2 regions of the Mesorhizobium sp. WSM1293 genome follow, and region 1 is predicted to be linked to the other one. Evidence: predicted binding sites of a transcription regulator. Region 1 holds the regulator's gene; the other holds the start of a gene.

Region 1 (10,602 bases):
GCGTCTCCAGCGCGCGCAGCGTGATGTCGGCGAGATTGCCGATCGGCGTCGCCACCAGATAGAGCGCCGGCTCCAGCGGCCGGGCCGCGATCTCGGTCTGCCCGACCACATAGCTGCGCTTGCCCGTCTCTGCGGTCACTGACGACTTCTCCATTCAGCCCTGTTTGGCACGGCTGACGCGGGCTTGCAAAAGCTGATGCCGATGTAGGGAATTCGCCTTTCCTTTGCCACAGTGGGGAACCAAACCGGCGTTGGCAGATTAGCCCCCTGATTCCGGAGGAGGACAGGATGGACAGCCTCAAGATACAAGACGCTTTCGAACCCTACTATGCCGGCCGCAACCGCGTTGCCACCCCCAGGGACAAGCGCCCGTCTGCCAAGACCGAGCACAGCCTGACCGAAGAGCGCGTCGCCGGCACCTTGCCGACGAACGTCAGCCTTTCCGACAACAAACCCGACAGCACGACGGAGCACTGACCGGACGATGCCCAATCGCTTCGATATCTTCATCACCCGTCTTGAAACGAAGAACGCACGCCATGGCGCGCAACTACCCTCGATAGGCGACCAGCACAGCACCCGCCGCGATAAGGGCGACGCCAAGCCAGTTCGCTCCGGACAACCGCTCGCCGAGAAAGGCCGCGCCAAACACCGCCACAAGCACGACGCTTAGCTTGTCGATCGGCGCCACCTGCGCCGCATTGCCGATCTTCAGGGCGCGAAAATAGCAGAGCCATGAAGCGCCGGTCGCCAGACCGGACAGGGCGAGGAAAGCCCAGGTCTTTCCCGAGATCGTAGCCGGCGACTGGAATTGGCCGCTGGCGAGCAGGATGGCACCGAGCACGATCAGGATGATGATCGTGCGGATGAAGGTGGCGAAATCGGAATTGATGTTCTCGATGCCGACCTTGGCGAAGATCGCCGTCAGGGCAGCGAATGCAGCCGAGAGCAGTGCCCAGAATTGCCAGGAGGATACGGTCAGGTTCATGCGGGTGGCCTTCGCGGATGGCGTCTTAACCGAGATACCGCGAAACGCGTGCCTTCAGAAGGCCAATCAACTCCAGATCCATGAATTCATAATTGTCAGGTATGTCGAGGCAGATCACACGCGCCTTCTTCAGGCTGGCCCTGAATTTCTTCTGCAGCTTGGTGCGGTGCGCCTTTTCCATGACGAAGATGATGTCGGCCCAAGCCACCAGCTCATGCGTCAGCGGCGTGTCGGCATCGTGGTTGGTTCCGGCCGAGGCCACCTCGATATCACGGCGCGTTGAAAACACCTGTTCGGCGGTCGGGCTGCGCAAGCGGTTCTGGCTGCAGACGAAAAGGACGTTCTTCAAGGGTTAGCGCGCCAGATCGGCGACCACCGCGTCGAGCACGATCATGCCGGCGGCCGTGGCGCGCAGGCGCGCATTGCCGATCGGCGCCACCAGCCCTTCGCCCTGCAGCATCGACAGCCGCGCGCTCGACAGGCCGCGCCCGGAGAACGCCTCGTAGCGGGAGAGATCGATGCCTTCGGCCAGCCGCAGGCCCATCAGCAGGAATTCGTCGGCCTCTTCCGAGCGCGTCAGGATCTCGCCGCCGGTGACGCCATGGCCCTTGGCCTCGACCAGATTGGCCCAGGTTTCCGGCATCCGCTCGGCGATTGTCACCGTGCGGCGGCCGTTCTCGACGAAGCGGCCATGCGCGCCCGGCCCGACGCCGACATATTCGCCATAGCGCCAATAGGTCAGGTTGTGCCGGCTCTCGGCGCCCGGCCTGGCGTGGTTGGAAATCTCGTAGGCCGGCAGGCCGTGCGCCGTGGTGATCTCCTGCGTCAGCGCATAGAGGTCGGCGGCATGGTCGTTGTCGGGGATGACGAATTTCTTTGCCGCATGCAGCGCGTGGAAGGGCGTGCCTTCCTCGATGGTCAGCTGGTAGAGCGACAGATGGTCGGCGGCATGGCCGATCGCCTGTTCCAGCTCCGATGCCCAAGCCTCCGGCGTCTGGCCGGGGCGGGCGTAGATCAGGTCGAAGGACAGCCTTGGGAATATTTCCCGCGCGAAGCCGATGGCGTGCAGGGCCTGTTCGACATTGTGCAAACGGCCGAGGAAGCGCAAATCCTTGTCGTTCAGCGCCTGCACGCCGAGCGACACGCGATTGACGCCGGCTGCCCGGTAGCCGCGAAAGCGTTCGGCCTCGACCGAGGAGGGATTGGCCTCCAGCGTCACCTCGATGCCGGCAGGCACCGTCCAGTTCTTCGCCACGGCGTCCAGAACCCTGGCCACGGTTTCCGGCTTCATCAGCGAGGGCGTGCCGCCGCCGAGAAAAACGCTGGTCACCTCGCGCGGCCCGGTGCGCTCGCGCATCGTCGCCAGTTCGGCCTCGAAGGCGGCGGCAAAGCGCTCCTGGTCGACCGGCTGGTGGCGAACATGGCTGTTGAAGTCGCAATAGGGGCATTTGGCCGCGCAGAACGGCCAGTGGACATAGACGCCGAAGCCGGGCGTCCGGTCGAGCAGCATGCTCATGCCGAGCCCAATCGAGCTTGGGCGAATTTCTGGAAGGCGCGGGCGCGGTGCGACAGCGCCGTGGCCTGGCCGGGCTTCCAGCCATGCTTTTCCTCGGCGCTCATTTCGCCGAAGGTTTTTTCGAAGCCATCGGGCAGGAACACAGGATCGTAGCCGAAGCCGAGCTCGCCGCGCGGTGGCCAGACCAGCGTGCCCTCGGCCTGGCCGCGATAATATTCCGCCTCGCCGTCGGGAAACGCCAGGCAGATGACGGCGACAAAGCGTCCCTTGCGCTGCTCCGGCAAGGCGGCGCCGACCTCCTGCAGCGCCACTTCGGTGCGTTGCATGGCCATGCCGAAGTCACGCGAACCGTCCGGGGTTTCGGCCCAGTTGGCGGTGTAGACGCCGGGCGCGCCGTCAAGCGCGTCGACGCACAGGCCGGAATCGTCCGACAACGCCGGCAAGCCGGTCGCCTTGGCGGCGGCGAGCGCCTTGATGTAGGCGTTCTCCTCGAAGGTGGTGCCGGTCTCGTCCGGCTCCGGCAGGCCATACTCCCTGGCCGACTTCGCTTCGAAGCCGAACGGTCCCATCAGGTCGGCGAATTCGCGCAGCTTGCCCTCATTATGGCTGGCGACGACGATCTTCTTGCCATCGAGAGAATGCATCAAAGGCCCCAGATTCTTGGCTCGGCGAATTCGATCGAATTGCCCGAGGGGTCGCGTATATAGATCGAACGGCCGCCCTGCGGCCACTCGAATTCGCTCTCGATGGCGATCTTCTTTGCCTCGAGATGGGCTTTCCAGCCGGCGATTTCATCGGCGGTCGCCGTAAAGCAGAGATGACCTTGGCCGACCGCGCCGTGCGGCGGCACCGGCAGCCTCGCGCCGGGCGCCGGCGGGATTTTGGTTGCCTCGGCGTTGAAGACGAGCAGCACGCCGGGGCCGCAGCGGAAGAACAGGTGCCTGCCGTCGACCTTGCCGAGGAGATTGAGGCCGAGGATGTCGGTGTAGAAGGTTTCGGCGGCGGGCAGGTCTGTGACGTAGAGGGCCGATTCCAGGATGGCGGAGGGTGTCACGAGGCGCCCCCCTCTGGCCTGCCGGCCATCTCCCCCTCAGCTGGGGAGATTGGCAGCTTCTGCATTGTCGCGCACCCTACAACGCCGGAGATTGGCGAAGCCCTAGACGACATCCGATCTCCCCACTTGAGGGGGAGATGGCCGGCAGGCCAGAGGGGGGCGCTCAGGCTCGACATCTAAAAACTAAGCCACTGCCATCTGCTGCAAACTCACCAACCGCTGGATGCCTTTCTTGGCCAGGCCCATCAGGTCCGCGAACTGCTCCTCGGAGAAAGGCTCGCCCTCGGCGGTGCCCTGGATCTCGACGATGCCACCCTTGCCTGTCATGACGAAATTGGCGTCGGTGCCGGCCGCGGAATCCTCGATATAGTCGAGGTCGATGACCGGCTGGCCGTCATGGATGCCGCAGGAGATCGCCGCGACATGGTCCTTCAGCACCTTGGCGACGCTGGCCATCTGGCGCGCTTCCATCCAGCGCAGGCAGTCATACAGCGCCACCCAGCCGCCGGTGATCGATGCGGTGCGGGTGCCGCCATCGGCCTGGATGACGTCGCAGTCGACGGTGATCTGCTGTTCGCCCAGCGCCTGCAAATCGACCACGGCGCGCAAGGAGCGGCCGATCAGCCGCTGGATTTCCAACGTGCGGCCGCCCTGCTTGCCGGCCGAAGCCTCACGGCGCATGCGCTCGCCGGTCGAGCGCGGCAGCATGCCGTATTCCGCCGTCACCCAGCCCTTGCCGGAGTTGCGCATCCAACCCGGCACTTTTTCCTCGAGGCTGGCCGTGCACAGGACATGCGTGTCGCCAAACTTCACCAGGCATGAGCCTTCGGCATGCTTGGAGACGCCACGCTCGAAGGAGATGGCACGCATTTCGTCGAATTGGCGTTTGGAAGGGCGCATTCAGGGCTGCTTTCTTGTCATTTTTCGGAATCTTGGCCGGCTTGTAACCGCATGGGACGCGTGGCGCAAAGGAAAATGGCCTGACGATCGGACACAGACACCGGGTTGCGCGGGTGCAGTGTAAGTCTATATCCTTGGGCCGGAGGTTTTTGGCCGTATGACCAAGGCAGTCGATCCGAGTTCGCAGTCGCCCGCGCTTCAGTCGCCAGTATTCCAGGCGCTCGACATGCGTTCCCGCGACATCTTCCGGCGCATCGTCGATTCCTATCTCAGGGACGGTGAACCGGTGGGATCGCGCAGCCTGTCGCGTATCCTGCCGTCCTCGCTGTCGCCGGCGACCATCCGCAACGTGATGAGCGACCTCGAGCATCTCGGCCTGATCTACGCGCCGCACATTTCGGCCGGCCGGCTGCCGACACAGGCCGGCCTGCGTTTCTTCGTCGATGCCTTCATGGAGCTTGGCGACCTTTCCGACGAGGAGCGCCGCGCCATCGAGGCACAGGTGCGGGCGTCCGGCTCCGGTGCGACGCTGGAGCACATGCTGACCGAGGCCAGCCAGATGCTGTCGGGCATGTCGCGCGGCGCCGGCCTGGTGCTGGCCGCCAAGAACGAGGTGGCGCTGAAGCACATCGAATTCATCCAGCTTGAGCCGACCAAGGCGCTGGCGGTGCTGGTGTCGCAGAATGGCGACGTCGAGAACCGCGTCGTCGACCTGCCCGCCGGCATCACCGTCTCGCAACTGCACGAGGCCTCGAATTTCCTCAACGCCCATATACGCGGCCGCACGCTTGCCGAGGCGCGGATCGAGATCGCTCGCATCAAGGAAGAAACCAGGGCCGCGCTCGACACGCTGTCGCAGGACCTGGTGGAGAAGGGGCTGGCGGTGTGGGCCGGTGCCGACAGCGGCCTGCCGGCACGGCTCATCGTGCGCGGGCGTGCCAATCTGCTTGAAAACGTCACCGCCCAGGCCGACATCGAGCTGCTGCGCCATCTGTTCGAGGACATGGAGACGCAGGACGGGCTTATCCAGCTGCTTGACCTCGCCGAGCAGGGCTCGGGTGTGCGCATCTTCATCGGCTCGGAAAACAAGCTGTTTTCGCTGTCGGGCTCGTCGCTGGTCGTCGCCCCCTATCGCGACAAGGATGCCCGCGTCGTCGGCGCGCTCGGCGTCATCGGCCCGACCCGGCTGAATTACGCGCGCATCGTCCCAATGGTCGACTATACGGCGCAGTTGATTTCACGCATGCTGCGCTGAGCTGATCCAACCGAGGAGACGACGATGGCGCTCGAAGAATTCAAGGCCCGGATCAGCCTGCTGCTCGAGGAGATGGTCAACCAGCCGGAAGACCAGCACGAGATCCAGGAGCAGCTGCGCGAAAAGCTACGGGAAATGCGCGCCATGGGCTTGCCGCTGCCGGCTGACCTCGTCGAGTTGGAAAAACGCCTCGACGACGATTTCTACGCCGCCGGGACCTGAACCGGGAAACCGCAAGCTTCCTTCACCTCATCGTGTGCCGTGGAACGATCGACGAAACCGCTCGTTCCTGTTTTCACGCCCGAACATTGGAGGACCGAATGATGCGTTTTGCCGGCCCCGCACTTTCCGCCGCACTGTTTGTCTCGACCGCTTCATTCGCCCAGCAGGCGGACGAACCGGTGCTGAAAGGCGCGGCTGCCTTCGGCGACTGGCGAGCGGACAAGCCGGGCACCCGCCGGCTGATCAGACCGGATGATCTGCCCAAGCCCAATGCCACCCGGTCGACCTCGAACAGCGCCGGCATCGCGGACATGCCGGCAGACGCGAAGCTGCAACTGCCGCCGGGTTTCTCGGCCGAGCTGGTTGCATCGGGCATCGACAATCCACGCGTCGTACGCGTCGCACCGAATGGCGACCTGTTCGTCGCCGACAGCAAAGCCAACCAGGTCCGCATCTATCGCCTCGCCGAAGGCCGTGCGAAGCCGGCGCAGGACGGCATCTTTGCCGGCAATCTCAACCGGCCCTATGGCATTGCCTTCTATCCGCCGGGCGCTGACCCGCAATGGGTCTATGTCGCCAACAGCGACAGCATCGTGCGCTTTGCCTACCGCAATGGCGACCTGAAGGCCTCCGGCGACCCGGAAACCATCGTCGGCAACATCCCCGCCAGTCATCACTGGACCCGCGATATCGCCTTCTCGCCGGACGGCAAGACGCTTTACCTTTCGGTCGGCTCGGGATCGAATGTCGCCGAGGACATGGGCCGGGAGCCGAGAGGCGGACTCGATGCCTGGGCGAAATCGCAGCCGCTGGGTGCAGCCTGGGGTTCTGAAGACGGCCGCGCCGACGTGCTGGCCTTCGATCCCGATGGCAAGAACGGCCGCATCTTTGCCGCCGGCTTGCGCAACTGCTCGGGTATGACTGTGCAGCCGGCGACGGCGCGCTGTGGTGCGTCGTCAACGAACGCGATGCGCTTGGCGACAATGTGCCGCCCGAATACGCGACCGTGGTCAAGGAGGGTGCTTTCTATGGCTGGCCCTGGTACTATATCGGCAACAATGAGGATCCGCGCCACAAGGGTGAGCGCCCCGATCTTGCCGGCAAAACGACCGTTCCCGATGTGCTGATGCAGGCGCATTCGGCGCCGCTCACCATCGCCTTCTACGAGGGGAAGAGCTTTCCAGCTGAATACAAGGGCGATGCGTTCGTCGCTCTGCACGGGTCATGGAACCGCGGCAACAGGACCGGCTACAAGGTGGTGCGGTTGCTGTTCAAGGACGGCAAGCCGACCGGCGCGTATGAGGATTTCATCACCGGCTTCGTGGTTTCCAACGGTGAGGTCTGGGGCCGGCCGGTCGGCGTGGCGATTGCGAGCGACGGTGCGCTGATCGTCAGCGAGGACGGCAACGGCACGATCTGGCGTGTCACCCATGGCGACGGTCCATCCTGATCTGCTCAGGTAACGCAGGCCCCCTCACCCGGATTGCCAACCGAATTGCGAAGAGCAATTCGGGACAATCCGACCTCTCCCCTCGGGGAGAGGAGTCAGCAGACGCTGGCGCCCGTCTCTTCTCCCCTCGGGGAGAAGGTGGCCGCGAAGCGGCCGGATGAGGGGGCTTCGTAAGGCGAGCCCTCGATATCTGGTGCAATAGAATCCGGCCCCAGGGAATTCAATCTTGGCCTGTCCCATGCAATAAAACGCTCTGATCCGAGACCAGTGCCATGCCCCTTACCGGATTCCTCGCCTATAGTGCGGCCCTCGGCATCGCCGCCGCGATTCCTGGTCCCGGCATCACCGCGCTGGTCGCCCGTGCGCTCGGCTCAGGCTTCCGATCGTCGCTGGCGATGTCGTTTGGCCTGATGGTTGGCGACATCACCTATCTGACCGCCGTGGTGCTTGGCCTCGCCTTCGTCGCACAATCCTTCGGCATGGTTTTCCTGGCCATCAAATGGCTCGGCGTCGCCTATCTCGCCTTTCTCGGCTGGCGCTTCTGGAACAGCGGCATCACGCCCGAGACCGTCGAGGCCGGAAAAGGCAAGGGCGGCTTGCTGTCGAGCTTTGCCGCCGGCCTGACCGTTACCCTCGGCAATCCGAAGACGATGATCTTCTATCTCGCGATCACGCCGACCATCGTCGACCTGAAAACCATCACGCTGGCGGATTACGGCATCCTCGTCGCGCTGACCGTTGTCGTGCTGTTGGTGGTGCTGGTGCCGTATCTGGCGCTGGCGGCCAAGGCGCGCTGGTTTCTGAAATCGCCCCGCGCGCTCAAGGCGCTGAACCGCACGGCGGCCGGCTTCATGGTCGGTGCTGCTGCAGCGATTGCCGCTCGGCAATAGAAAGCTTTCGGCCAAAGCATTTCGCAAACAGGCCTTTGCGAGAAATGCTTTTCCGGGACGGCACGGTTTTAGACACAGGTCCCACTCGGATATTTTCAGCCGACAGTCTATCTTGCGCGACCGAAGGCCCTATCTTGCCGGCTGCAATTCCACTGCCTGAAATCCTTACTCGCCTGAAATTCTGGGAGCGAAACCAATGAACAAGCCCGTCACAGCCCGTGTGCCCGGTCGCGGCCGCGTCTACAATTCCATCACCGATACGATCGGCGACACGCCCCTGGTGCGGCTCGACAAGTTCGCCAGGGAAAAGGGCATCGTCGCCAATCTCATCGCCAAGCTCGAATTCTTCAATCCGATCGCCTCGGTCAAGGACCGCATTGGCGTGGCGATGATCGAGGCGCTTGAGGCATCAGGCAAGATTTCTCCCGGCAAGACAACGCTGATCGAACCGACGTCGGGCAACACCGGCATCGCGCTTGCCTTCGCCGCCGCGGCCAAGGGCTACAAGCTGATCCTGACGATGCCCGAAACAATGTCGGTCGAGCGCCGGAAAATGCTGGCGCTGCTCGGCGCCGAGCTGGTGCTGACCGAGGGTCCGAAAGGTATGAAGGGCGCCATCGCCAAGGCCGACGAACTGGCAGCGACGATCCCCAATGCGATCATCCCGCAGCAGTTCGAGAACCCGGCCAATCCGGAAATCCACCGCACGACGACGGCCGAGGAAATCTGGAACGATACGCATGGCGAGGTCGATATCTTCGTCGCCGGCATCGGCACCGGCGGCACAATCACCGGCGTCGGCCAGGTGCTGAAGAAGCGCAAGCCCTCCGTGCATGTCGTCGCCGTCGAGCCCGACTCCTCGCCGGTTCTGTCGGGCGGCCAGCCCGGCCCGCACAAGATCCAGGGCATCGGCGCCGGTTTTGCGCCCAAAATCCTCGACACGACGATCTATGACGAGATCGTCAAGGTGTCGAACGAGGATTCGGTGGCCAATGCCCGCCTCGTCGCCCGCCTCGAAGGCGTGCCGGTCGGCATCTCTTCGGGCGCCGCCCTGCAGGCGGCCATCGTCGTCGGCTCGCGGCCGGAGAACAAGGGCAAAAATCTTGTGGTGGTCATCCCGTCCTTCGCCGAGCGCTATCTGTCGACAATCCTGTTCGAGGGGCTGGGATCGTAGTCCGACGCTCCTTCGCGTCCAAGCTGGCCCGCTGAAAAAACGCGCGTGGCCGCCATCGGCGGCTTGAGCGCGGCACCGCTTCCGGTTCATATCGCCCCGGCCTGCTTTGCGCGGCCGGGGGAGAATTTCATGTACAAGCTTTATACCCGTCCTGGCAGCGGCGGCTTCGTCGTCGAGGCAGCGCTGGCGTTGGCGAATGCACAGTTCGAGCAGATCGACGTGCCGAAGACCGACCGGCCCGACCCCGCCTTCCTCGACATCAGTCCGTTGAACCAGGTGCCGGTGCTGACCTTGCCGGACGGAAGCTCGATGACGGAATCGGCGGCGATCTGCATCCTGCTTGCCGAGCGTCATCCCGATGCCAATTTGGCGCCGGCAGCAGACGCGCCTGCCCGCGCCGATTTCCTGCGCTGGATGGCCTTCATGTCGTCGGTGCTCTATCCGGCGGTGCTGCGTTTCTACTACGCATACCGCTACACTGCCGATCCCGAAGGCACCAAGGCGGTCAAGCAGGCAGCCGTGGCCGAGATGGACCGTGGCTTTGCCGTTCTGGATGCCGCGCTCGAAGGCCGTGACTGGCTGGTCGGCGACCGGATGTCGCTGGCCGACATCTATCTGGTCATGCTGGTGGCCTGGCATCCCGACATCGACAGCGCGCGGACGGCATGGCCGAACATTGAACGCCTGTGGGCGCGGCTGCGCGCCCATCCGCTGATGAAGACGCTCAACACCTCGCACGAGATGTGGCCGGGCTGAAGCTCAATTTCTGAGCACTGCCCGCTTTTCCTGCAGGAAGCGGCGCACCGCCGGGTCGCGCTCGAGGCCGATCGCCCGGTCATAGGCTTCGCAGGCTTGCAGTACCTGACCAAGCCTGGCCAGGAGACCGGCGCGTGCGGCCCAATAGGGCTGATAGTCATCAAGCCGTTTGTCGTCGCCCAGCACGTAGAGGGCCGCCAATCCCGCCACTGCGCCCTCGGCCTCGGCGATCGCCACCGCGCGGTTTATCGCCACCACCGGCGATCCTGCGATCGAAAGCAACGCGTCGTAGAGCTCGCGGATCGCCGCCCAGTCGGTGCGGCCGGTCAGCCGTCGTGCCGCATGCGCGGACTGCACGGCCGCCTCAAGCTGGTAGCGGCCGATGATGCCCTTGGCC
Region 2 (10,602 bases), on a different contig from region 1:
CGAGAGTCCTTAGTTGGAAAAAGGTTTTCTCTTACCGATCTGAAAGAGGCCCGGCAGGTGGCCGAGCCCGACTGAAATTGTTTGAGAAAACCTTTTCTCAGCTGAGGCTAGACCAGATTGGATCGCCGTTCAAGGGAAAAGCTGGTTGGGCCTCTGCTCTCTTCCTTCGAATGCAAACGCGGGTTAAAGCAGCGCCGGCAGCACTTAGCTCAGGGGAAGAGCGCCAGTCGCAGTGCTGGAGGCCCTCGGTCGAGACGGGGCGGGCTGCCGCTTGAGGCGTGAAGGATCGCAGCGTGCGCGGGATGCGAGGTCCGGCAAAGGGGTTGGCGCTGCCGGGCAGCAAACCTGGCCGCAATATGTGCTGGCGGACGGTCTGAAGATCGTGCCGAAAATTCTGAACAGTCCCTCGGGATTAACCTTTCCGTAAATATTTGGCCGCTACTTCAACAGCCATGGCCTCGTGGCGGAGCGGCTACGCTGGAGACGGCAAATCTCTGAAGCCTCGGTTCGATTCCGAGGCGAGGCCTCCAAAATTTCGCGTCGAACAGCAGTCCCAATCTGCCCCAAGGGCAGTCAGTCCCCACGAATAGATTTGTGCGTTACGAAGGCGGTGCGGACCGGACGTTAAAGCAGTCCTGTCTTGCATTTGGCATGCCGGCACGCGCGAAAAGAGTGGTATGGAAGGGAGCCGAGCGTTCTTGCTTCGCTTTTCCCTGACATTCGAGGCCTTTCGTGCGTGAACCGTCGCTGCTGCCCGTCTTTGGAAAACTTGGCCTTAAGGCCCCTGCCGCCCTGGCGGCGGCACCGGCCTCGTCGGCAGGTGTGTCGCACCTGCGGAAGCTTCTGGCCGTGCATGGCGGCATGGTGCTGAAACTGTCGGTCGTCGCCTGGACGGTGCTGATCCTGGGCGCCGTGTTTTTCACGATGCAAGGCTGACCGGCATGGCCAACCGCTACACGCTGCGTATGGAGCTTCCCCAGAGCTGGAGCATCATCGATGTCTTCACCGGCCAGCCTGCGGTGGTCCGGCAAAAGGTGATGGTCGGGATGGGGCCGCGCGAGGCCGAGGACATGGTCGTGCAGATGAATGTCCGCGATGTCAAACGCCGCGAACGGGCCGAGCGCAAGGCCTGATCCGTAGCGGCCCGCCGGCGGAAGCCTGCCGCACCGCAAATCAAGGGATTCCCGTGAGAGCCAGCCTGAAGCAGAAGATACTGGAGATTTGCGACCGCAAGATCTCCGAGAAGGGGGCCGGCGTCGGCGTGTCGTTCTATGCGTTTTTCGCCAACAGAAACGACAACCCCGAACTCCTGATGGAAGCCGCCGAATGGTGGATCAGAACCCACCGCCTCGACCATTTCGAAAAGGCTGCGAAGATACGCGCGATGGTCGAGGGGATGGATCTTTAATCGTCGTTTTGAGCGACATGCAATGGACTGATCAGCCGAAATCGGACGCCGTCAGAACATACATGCTCTTGTGGGTGCGGTCGTAGGCCTTCGACGCGACCTCGCGGATGGCACTGCTCTCGGTGTCGAATGTCTGGAGATAACCGGCTTCATCGGCCGCGGTTCCCGGCCGCATCTTGGCCATGGCGTCGGCGGCGACGGAGAACGAGATCTGGAACATGCCGTCATGGCCGACGAAACGGATGCGCTGGCCCGCCTCGTCATAGCTGCGGCTGCGGTTGGGGAAGGTGAGGCTCATGTCTTGGCCTCCGTGACTTTCTTGGTCACCCGCTTCTTCTTCGGCGTCGGGTTCAGGGCCTCGGCGACACGATCAGCCTCTTCCTTGGCCAGCCGAAGCTCCCTCAGCCTTGCCGTCTTGATCTCCCTGGCTCTTGCCTCGGACATATATTCGGCGGTCGCCTTGTTTTTCTCCGCTGTCTTCTTCTGCTTGTCGACAAAGCGGGCTTCAGCTTTTTCCATGATCGTCTGATTGCCTTCGGCCATCGAAGAAATCTCCCTTGTGCCTGAAATCGTGAAAGTGAACTTGTCCGATAAATAGGCACTCGATCGGCAAAATTCAATCTTTTGAATTATTTGACATTCTGCGGATATCACGAAACGGCCAGCTGAAATAATACTTTTGAATATTTAATTTGGTACGCGAATAATTTTTGGCACTCCTATCTATCGAGTGCCAACGCGTCTATAGAGGAGGGGCGTGGCCGCCTGTGCCGGCCCCCAGAAAGAAAGTTCCCATGAAATTTCGGCCACTCCACGACCGCGTCGTCATTCGTCGCGCCGAAGGCGATATCAAATCCAAGGGCGGGATCATCATCCCCGACACTGCCAAGGAAAAGCCGCAGGAGGGCGAAGTCATCGCTGTCGGCCCTGGCGCACGCGACGAAAACGGCGCGCTTGTTCCGCTTGACGTCAAGGCCGGCGACTTCATCCTGTTCGGCAAATGGTCGGGCACCGAGGTCAAGATCGACGGCGAGGACCTTCTGATCATGAAGGAAGCCGACATTATGGGCGTCATCGACAAGGACGAGACTGGCATCATCGACAAGGGCGAGACCGCTGCAACCGACAAGACCGTGGCCGCCAAGAAAGCTGCCTGACCTTATTTTCTCCGAACGTACTGGATAAAAATCATGTCTGCCAAGGAAATCAAATTCTCCACCGACGCGCGCGACCGCATGCTGCGCGGCGTCGAGATCCTCACCAATGCGGTGAAGGTCACGCTCGGCCCCAAGGGCCGCAACGTCATCATCGACAAGGCCTACGGCGCGCCGCGCATCACCAAGGACGGCGTCACCGTCGCCAAGGAAATCGAGCTTGCCGACAAGTTCGAGAACATGGGCGCCCAGATGGTGCGCGAAGTGGCCTCGAAGACCAACGACCTCGCCGGTGACGGCACCACCACCGCCACGGTGCTGGCCGCCTCGATCCTGCGCGAAGGCGCCAAGCTGGTCGCCGCCGGCATGAATCCCATGGATTTGAAGCGCGGCATCGACCAGGCGGTTTCCGCCGTGGTCAAGGAAATCCAGGCGCGCGCCAAGAAGGTCAAGTCGTCGGCCGAGATCGCGCAGGTCGGCACCATCGCCGCCAATGGCGATGCCAGCGTCGGCGAGATGATCGCCAAGGCTATGGACAAGGTCGGCAATGACGGCGTCATCACCGTCGAGGAAGCCAAGACCGCAGAGACCGAACTCGACGTCGTCGAAGGCATGCAGTTCGACCGCGGCTATCTCTCGCCCTATTTCGTCACCAATGCCGACAAGATGCGCGTCGAGCTGGAAGAGCCCTACATCCTCATCCACGAGAAGAAGCTCGGCAATCTGCAGGCGATGCTGCCGATCCTCGAAGCGGTGGTGCAGAGCGGCAGGCCGCTGCTGATCATCTCCGAGGACGTCGAGGGCGAGGCTCTGGCGACGCTGGTCGTCAACAAGCTGCGCGGCGGCCTCAAGGTCGCGGCCGTCAAGGCGCCTGGCTTCGGCGATCGCCGCAAGGCGATGCTGGAAGACATCGCCGTGCTGACATCAGGCCAGATGATCTCGGAAGATCTCGGCATCAAGCTTGAAAACGTCACCATCGAGATGCTCGGCCGCGCCAAGCGCGTGCTGATCGAGAAGGACACCACCACGATCATCGACGGTGCCGGCACCAAGGCGACCATCCAGGCGCGCGTCGCTCAGATCAAGGGCCAGATCGAGGAGACGACGTCAGACTACGACAAGGAAAAGCTGCAGGAGCGGCTGGCCAAGCTCGCCGGCGGCGTTGCCGTCATCCGCGTCGGCGGCGTCACCGAGTCGGAAGTCAAGGAAAAGAAGGACCGCATCGACGATGCGCTGAACGCCACCCGCGCGGCGGTCGAGGAAGGCATCGTGCCCGGCGGCGGCGTCGCTCTGCTGCGTGCCCGCTCGGCGCTTGGCGGCCTGACCGGCGCCAATGCCGATGTCACGGCCGGCATCACGATCGTGCTGCGGGCGCTCGAAGCGCCGATCCGCCAGATCGCCGAGAATTCCGGCGTCGAAGGCTCAATCGTCGTCGGCAAGCTCACCGACAGCAAGGACCACAATCAGGGTTTTGACGCCCAGAACGAGGTCTATGTCGACATGATCAAGGCAGGCATCGTCGATCCGGCGAAAGTGGTGCGCACCGCACTCCAGGATGCCGGCTCGATCGCAGCCCTTCTGATCACCGCCGAAGCGATGATCACCGACGTTCCGGCCAAGGATGCAGCACCTGCGGGTGGCGGCGGTGGCGGCATGGGCGGCTACTAAAACCCAGGATTTGTCCGATCTGTTGGAGATGTGAATGGCGGCCCCGATCGGGGCCGCTACGATTCTCAAGATGATCATCGCAAAGTTTACGCAGTCGCCCGGCTCAGTCCCGGGAGGCAATCATGATCTTGCGGCTTTCGAAGGGGACGCAATCCACGCTAGACTGTCCAGGCGGCCGTCTGGTTGCGGAGCTCGCCGGACTTTGGCAAGCGATCGGACGAACCGCCATCCCCGACACGGAGACACGTTCATGTTTGCGGCCAAGGCCATCGACACCTCAGACAAGCCCACGTTCTACCGCGACCTCGCCACCCAATTGAAGGCGCTGCTCGAGGGTGAGCGCGATTCGATCGCCAACGCCGCCAACACCGCAGCACTCATCTTCCAGATGGTGCCGGACCTCAACTGGGCCGGTTTCTATTTCCTGCAGTCGGACGAGGAAATGGTGCTCGGGCCGTTCCAGGGCAAGCCGGCCTGTGTGCGCATCGCCGTCGGCAAGGGCGTGTGCGGAACGGCGGTCGAACTCGGCACCTCGATGCTGATCAAGGACGTGCATGATTTTCCCGGCCACATCGCCTGCGATGCCGATTCGCGCTCGGAACTGGTGGTGCTGCTCGAGGACGATGAAGGCGTCTTCGGCGTGCTCGATCTCGACAGCCCGCTGCCCGGCCGCTTCGACAAGGCCGACCAGGCCGGCATCGAGACGCTGGCGGCGATCTATGCCGCGGCGAGTTCGTTCGAGGACTGATCAGCCTACGAACTTCACCAGCATCAGGCTGAAGCAGCCGATGAACAGGAAGGCCGAGAAGGCGAGCGCCAGCGGGCGCAGGCCGCGCGAGCGCAACTGAGAGATGTCGGCCTGCAGGCCCATGGCGGCCAGGCCCATGGTCAGCATGATGGTGGTGGCGAGCGCCATTGCCGATTTCACCTCGGTGGGCACCGTGACCAAGCTGTTCAACGCCACGACAGCGACGAAGGCGGCGACGAACCACGGCATGGGCGGCCGCGCCGCCACCTCACTGCTGCTCCTGCCGCGCGCCATCAGGCCGAGCGCGACGACCATCGGCGCCAGCATGGCGACGCGGGTCAGCTTGGCGACGGTGGCGATCTCGCCGGACTGGGTGCCGTTCTGAAAGCCGGCGCCGATGACTTGCGCCACCTCGTGGATCGAGGCGCCGGCCCACAGGCCGAAAGCGTGCTGGTCGAGGCCGAGCATGGGCGCCATGAGCGGGAAGCCGAGCATGGCGACGGTGCCGAACAAGGTGATCGAGGCGACGGCGTAGGTGACGTCCTCGTCGCGCGCATCGGTGACGATGTTGGTGGCGACGATGGCCGAAGCGCCGCAGATCGAGGTGCCGGCGGCGATCAACTGCGCCAGCTTGGCGTCGACGCCGATCAGCCGGCCAAGCGTGATGGTGAAAACGAAGGTGGCGCCAAGCGTCGCCGCGACAATGCCGACGCCGCCAGCGCCGATCGAGACCACCTGGCCGAGCGTCAGCTGGAAGCCGAGCAGCACGATGGCGAAGCGCAACAGGCGCTTTTGCGAGAATGCGATACCGGCTTTGGCGTGCACGGGCGTGCCGAGCACGTTGGAGTAGATCATGCCGGCGACGACGGCGAGGATCATTGGACTGAACAGCGCGAGGCCGGAAACATTGCGCGCCGAGAAGGCGACGGCAGTGATCATCGTGACCAGCACGATGCCGGGGACGATGCCATTCCAGCCAAGGGATTTTCGCCCTTGCGCGACATCGGCAGGAAACGCGCTTTTTGGAATATCGTTCGCGAAGTGGGAAACGGAAGACAATGCAATGCTCCAGGCGGGTATGCCGGGAGAATGCCATTCCTAAACCAATCTTTCCAACGAATTATTTTCGTTAGAATAATCGATTTTTACGAACGATCCACGGACGCTGCCGCGCAGACGTCGCTTTCTGGGCGACCTGGATTAAAGCTGCGCCTCGATCGCGGCCTTGTCGATCACCGACCAGACGTTCCTGATCCGGTCGTCGAGGAATTCATAGAAGACGTTCTCGCTGAAGGACACCTTCCTGCCGTTTACAGGGAGCCCGAAGAAGGTTCCCTTCGGCGTGCAGTTGAACTGAAGCCGGCTGGCTAGGAACGGCGGTTCGGCGATCAGCAACTGGATATCGAAATAGAGGTCTGGGATTTCCCGAAAATCGCGCTCCAGCATGTCCTGGTAACCCGACAGTCCGACGCGGTCGCCATTGTAGTGCACCTCGTCATGAACGAAGCGATGCAGCTTCTGCCAGTCCTGATTGTTGAGGCAGGCGATGTAGCCTCGATAGAGGTCGGTCACGGTCACGGCGATGGCTCCGGTGCTGATGCCCGCCATATTGCGACAGGGCTGAAGGCCAGGACGTACAATAAAAGCAACACATAGCGGGCCGTAGTCCTGTTGCCAGTGCCCAAGTTCAGGGAACAATTCCGAATTCGTGTCCGCTCATCACCTGGTCCAATGCACGCTGATCAACGTGCTCGCTGTCAACCGAGGCCTCAAGTTGGGTCAACGGTGCTTGCAGCGTCCAGGTGACACCGTGGCTATCATGCTCGAGAACACCGGTGCCGCTCACCGCGGCTGGAGCGACGCGCCGCAGCACCACGCTGCCGAAACCACCATGGCCGATCGTCTGTACTTCAGGACCATCTCTCTCTTTCCAGATCAGCTGGAACTGTTTCTGGCCGACCAGTCCGGTTACCTTCCATTGCACCGTTATCGTTCCCTCTGCGGCCGAAAGGACGCCGTATTTAGCGGAATTGGTCGCGAGTTCATGAAACGCTATGCCGAGGTACTGGACGGCATTGGGGCTCAGCGTCAGGGAAGGGCCCGACATTGAGATCCGCTCCTCGTTGCCGAACGGTTTGGCCTGCGCAAGCAGCAGTTCGAAGATCGTGGCGCCCTTCCAGTCGCCGGAAACCAGAAGGTCATGCGAGAGCGACAACGCCATGATGCGCTCGCGCACCTGACGTTCGAACTGGGCCGGCGTCGATGACCGCTTGCTGGTCTCCCGGATCATCGAGATGATGACGGAATACTGGTTCTTCACCCGGTGGTTGACCTCGCGCATCAGCATGCGGATGCGATATTCGTTCTCCTTGGCTACTGATATGTCGCGGGCGATCTTCGAGGCGCCGACGATCTGCCCGACGGCGTTGCGCACCGGCGAGATTGTCAGGGATACGGGCACAAGGCTGCCGTCCTTGCGGCGGCGGATGGTTTCGTAGGTCTCGACCTGCTCGCCTTTGCGGATGCGCTCCAATATGCGCGGCTCTTCGTCCAAATGGTCGTCCGGTATCAGCATAGTTACCGACCTTCCGATTGCTTCGTCGGCGGTGTAACCGAACAGACGTTGGGCGGCTGAGTTCCAGCTCCTGATGACTCCGTTCAAATCCTTGCTGACGATGGCATCGAAGGAAGACTCCACGATGGCTGACAGATGATGCCTGGCCTCGTCGGCATGATGGCGGTCAGTGAGATCGAACAGCATATTGACGGCGCCGACCAGTCTGCCCTGCTCGTCATGAAGCGGCGTGGGATAGGGAAGGAACGGCACACGCGTGCCGTCCGGGCGTTGGGAGATAGCCGACTGGTTTCTGACCGGCCGGTTCTCCTTTAGCGCGACAGCCATCGGGCATTGGTCATGCGGCAACATTTCACCGTCGGTCGTGAACAGCTTGTGCGTCACACACCATCGGTCTTTTCCGAGCTCGGGTTCGCGCCCAGCGAAATCTGCCGCGGCCCGATTGAAATAGGTGATCTTGCCTTCGGTGTCGGTGGTGTAGATTGCTACGGGAAGATTATCGAGGATTTGGTGGGGCAGATCAAAGGTCGAGCTCGAGGTTTTCGTCACTTGCGCCACGTATAGGAGTTCCAGTTAACCGCAGTGAACGCGGTGCCGCGGAAATGGTTCCGCGACCATTTCCGGGGATAGTCACCGCAGGCGGCGGCGAGTCAAAGCCGGGTGGAAGCTGCTCACCGACTTACACCTTGCCCCGGTATCGCAGCGCTTCGACCAGCAGCGAGAAGGCCGGCGTGGCTTGCCGGCGGCTGGGGTAATAGAGATGGTAGCCGGGGAAGGGCCCGCACCAGTCGGCGAGCACACGCACCAGCCGGCCGTTGGCCAGATGGGCCGTCACCTGCTCCTCAGGCAGATAGGCAAGGCCGAGGCCGGCGAGCACCGCGTTCATGCGCAGCGCGGCCGTGTTGAACACAAGCTGGCCTTCGACCCGAACCTTCAGCTCGCGTCCGGCCTTCTCGAACTCCCAGGCATAGAGCCCGCCATAGGTGGGCAGCCGCAGATTGATGCAATTGTGGGTGGTCAGGTCCTGCGGCGTGCGCGGCTTTGGTCGGGTAGCGAAATAGGCTGGCGAGCCGACCACCGCCATGCGCATGTCGGGGCCGATGCGCACCGCGATCATGTCGCGCGCCACCTGTTCGCCCAGCCGCACGCCGGCGTCGAAGCGCTCGGCGACGATGTCGGTCAGTCCATAGTCGACGATGATCTCGACCTTGATGTCGGGATAGTCGGGCAGCAGCGGGGCGATCGCCGGCCACAGGGTCGCATCGGCGGCGTGCTCACCGGCGCTGATGCGGATGGTGCCGGCGGGTTTTTCCCGCAATGCGCTCAAGGCAATGAGCTCGGTCTCGATCTCGTCCAGCCGCGGCCCGACGGTGCGAAGCAGCCGCTCCCCGGCTTCGGTGGGCGACACGTTGCGCGTGGTGCGGGTCAGGAGCCGTAGACCCAGCCGCTCCTCCAGCGCCCGCACCGTGTGGCTGAGCGCCGATTGGGAAACCCCGAGCTTGGCCGCCGCCCTGGTGAAGCTTTCCTCGCGCGCCACAGCGAGGAAGGCGGTTAGCTCATTCAGGTTGTCACGTGGCATTCATGAGCCCCCTTCATAAGATCATGCTGGATATAGCACCTAGTCGGCACCAATCGCAGACCCTAGATAGGCGTTATCACACCGGGCACCTCCGGCCGTCTCTAAAGCCGGGCGGTCGTGTCATGGCTGTTGCCAGGAAGGGACAAAACCATGGACATCACGCGAAACGGCTCTCAGGCCTCGGCCAAGGGATCGGCCGACTATTTCACCGGTGCGGTGCGCATCGACGCGCCGTTCAAGGGCAGCGAGCCCGCCCGGGTCGGCGGCGCCACCGTGACTTTCGAGCCCGGCGCGCGCACCGCCTGGCACACGCATCCGCTCGGCCAGACGCTGATCGTTCTCTCGGGCGCCGGCCTGGCGCAGCGCGAGGGCGGCCCGATCGAATCGATCCAGCCCGGCGACATCGTCTGGTTCGCGCCCGGAGAGAAGCATTGGCATGGCGCCGCGCCGACCACGGCGATGAGCCACATCGCTATCGCCGAAGCGCTCGACGGCAAGGTCGTCGACTGGTTGGAGCATGTCAGCGACGAACAATACGGGATTTGACCAGGTATCGGCGCGTGGCGCCGAGTTCAACGCCCGAACTCTACGAAGGAGACCACCATGACCGATGTTCCAAGGCTGAAAAGCCCATTCTCCGATATCGCTCCCGCGCTTGGCAGATACAGCCCTGGATCGTTCCGATCCCCGGCACCACCAAGCTCAATCGCCTCGAAGAGAACATCGGATCGGTCACTGTCGCGCTGACGGCGAACGATCTTGCCGACATCGAGAACGCGGTCTCGGCGATCGCCGTACAGGGAGCGCGCTATTCTCCGCAACAGGAAGCAAGGATCGATTGCTAGAGCCAGGCGCAGGCTGAGGGCACTCGACGACCGGGTAGCCATTCCGGCCGACGGCGCAGGAGTTGAGGGGATTGTGCGCGGATCGGGCGGCAGCGTTTCAGTTTGAAATTTGGCCTTCTGCGAACTCGCGTCTTGCGGCCGTGAAAACCTCGCGGGCAGCATCCGCATTCATGACGGCGATTGCCAGCCCAATGACAATATCGGGCCAAGCCGAATTCCACACAAATGCCGTGACCAGGCCGGCGGCAATGATTGCCACATTGGCCAGGACGTCGTTGCGCGCCGACAGGAAGGCGGCGCGGGTGAGGCTGCCGCTGTGATCGCGATAGCGAGCGAGCATGAGCGCGCACGACAGGTTGACGAGGATCGCGCCAGCCGCTGTGAGCGTTAGCGGAACGGGAGCTGGCGGAATTGGAATGTTGAATTTCTCCCAGGCTGTCCAAAGGGTCGCCAATGCGGGGATCAGAAGTATCCCGGCCAGCGCCATTCCGAGCCGCGCTCGATTGCGGACGGTCCAGCCCAACGCGACCATGATCAGGAGATTGACGGATGCGTCCTCCAGAAAATCGATGCTGTCCGCGAACAGCGATACCGATCCGATCCAAACGGCTACGGCAAATTCGAT

The links. The regulator HrcA, encoded in region 1, represses chaperone genes, less so after heat shock. The targets are predictions, from matches to a motif close to GTTAGCACTCNCNNNNNGNGAGTGCTAAC.
Region 2: the regulator HrcA is predicted to act here: its motif matches at 2,118-2,146, upstream of M729_RS01000000134635 (co-chaperone GroES).

The regions. Positions count from the first base shown of each region.
Region 1 covers NZ_AZUV01000004.1:382,824-393,425, forward strand. The annotation lists gene rsmI (16S rRNA (cytidine(1402)-2'-O)-methyltransferase) at 1-154, opposite strand, end outside; gene M729_RS0107375 (hypothetical protein) at 289-477, shown strand; gene M729_RS0107380 (EamA family transporter) at 551-988, opposite strand; gene M729_RS0107385 (low molecular weight protein tyrosine phosphatase family protein) at 1,014-1,337, opposite strand; gene hemW (radical SAM family heme chaperone HemW) at 1,341-2,504, opposite strand; gene rdgB (RdgB/HAM1 family non-canonical purine NTP pyrophosphatase) at 2,501-3,148, opposite strand; gene M729_RS0107400 (VOC family protein) at 3,148-3,558, opposite strand; gene rph (ribonuclease PH) at 3,742-4,458, opposite strand; gene hrcA (heat-inducible transcriptional repressor HrcA) at 4,616-5,713, shown strand; gene M729_RS0107415 (hypothetical protein) at 5,738-5,935, shown strand; partial or broken gene M729_RS01000000134750 (sorbosone dehydrogenase family protein) at 6,034-7,385, shown strand; gene M729_RS0107425 (LysE family translocator) at 7,658-8,275, shown strand; gene cysK (cysteine synthase A) at 8,472-9,449, shown strand; gene M729_RS0107435 (glutathione S-transferase family protein) at 9,579-10,205, shown strand; gene M729_RS0107440 (RNA polymerase sigma factor) at 10,209-10,602, opposite strand, start outside.
Region 2 covers NZ_AZUV01000001.1:878,544-889,145, reverse strand. The annotation lists tRNA gene M729_RS0104540 (tRNA-Cys) at 455-530, shown strand; gene M729_RS0104535 (hypothetical protein) at 733-936, shown strand; gene M729_RS0104530 (hypothetical protein) at 942-1,133, shown strand; gene M729_RS0104525 (DUF6500 family protein) at 1,187-1,408, shown strand; gene M729_RS0104520 (DUF1488 domain-containing protein) at 1,440-1,706, opposite strand; gene M729_RS0104515 (hypothetical protein) at 1,703-1,951, opposite strand; gene M729_RS01000000134635 (co-chaperone GroES) at 2,203-2,565, shown strand; gene groL (chaperonin GroEL) at 2,599-4,230, shown strand; gene M729_RS0104500 (GAF domain-containing protein) at 4,481-4,978, shown strand; gene M729_RS0104495 (YeiH family protein) at 4,979-6,037, opposite strand; gene M729_RS0104490 (ester cyclase) at 6,179-6,556, opposite strand; gene M729_RS0104485 (PAS domain S-box protein) at 6,666-8,111, opposite strand; gene M729_RS0104480 (LysR family transcriptional regulator) at 8,233-9,132, opposite strand; gene M729_RS0104475 (cupin domain-containing protein) at 9,283-9,678, shown strand; partial or broken gene M729_RS0104470 (aldo/keto reductase) at 9,780-9,977, shown strand; gene M729_RS0104465 (cation diffusion facilitator family transporter) at 10,075-10,602, opposite strand, start outside.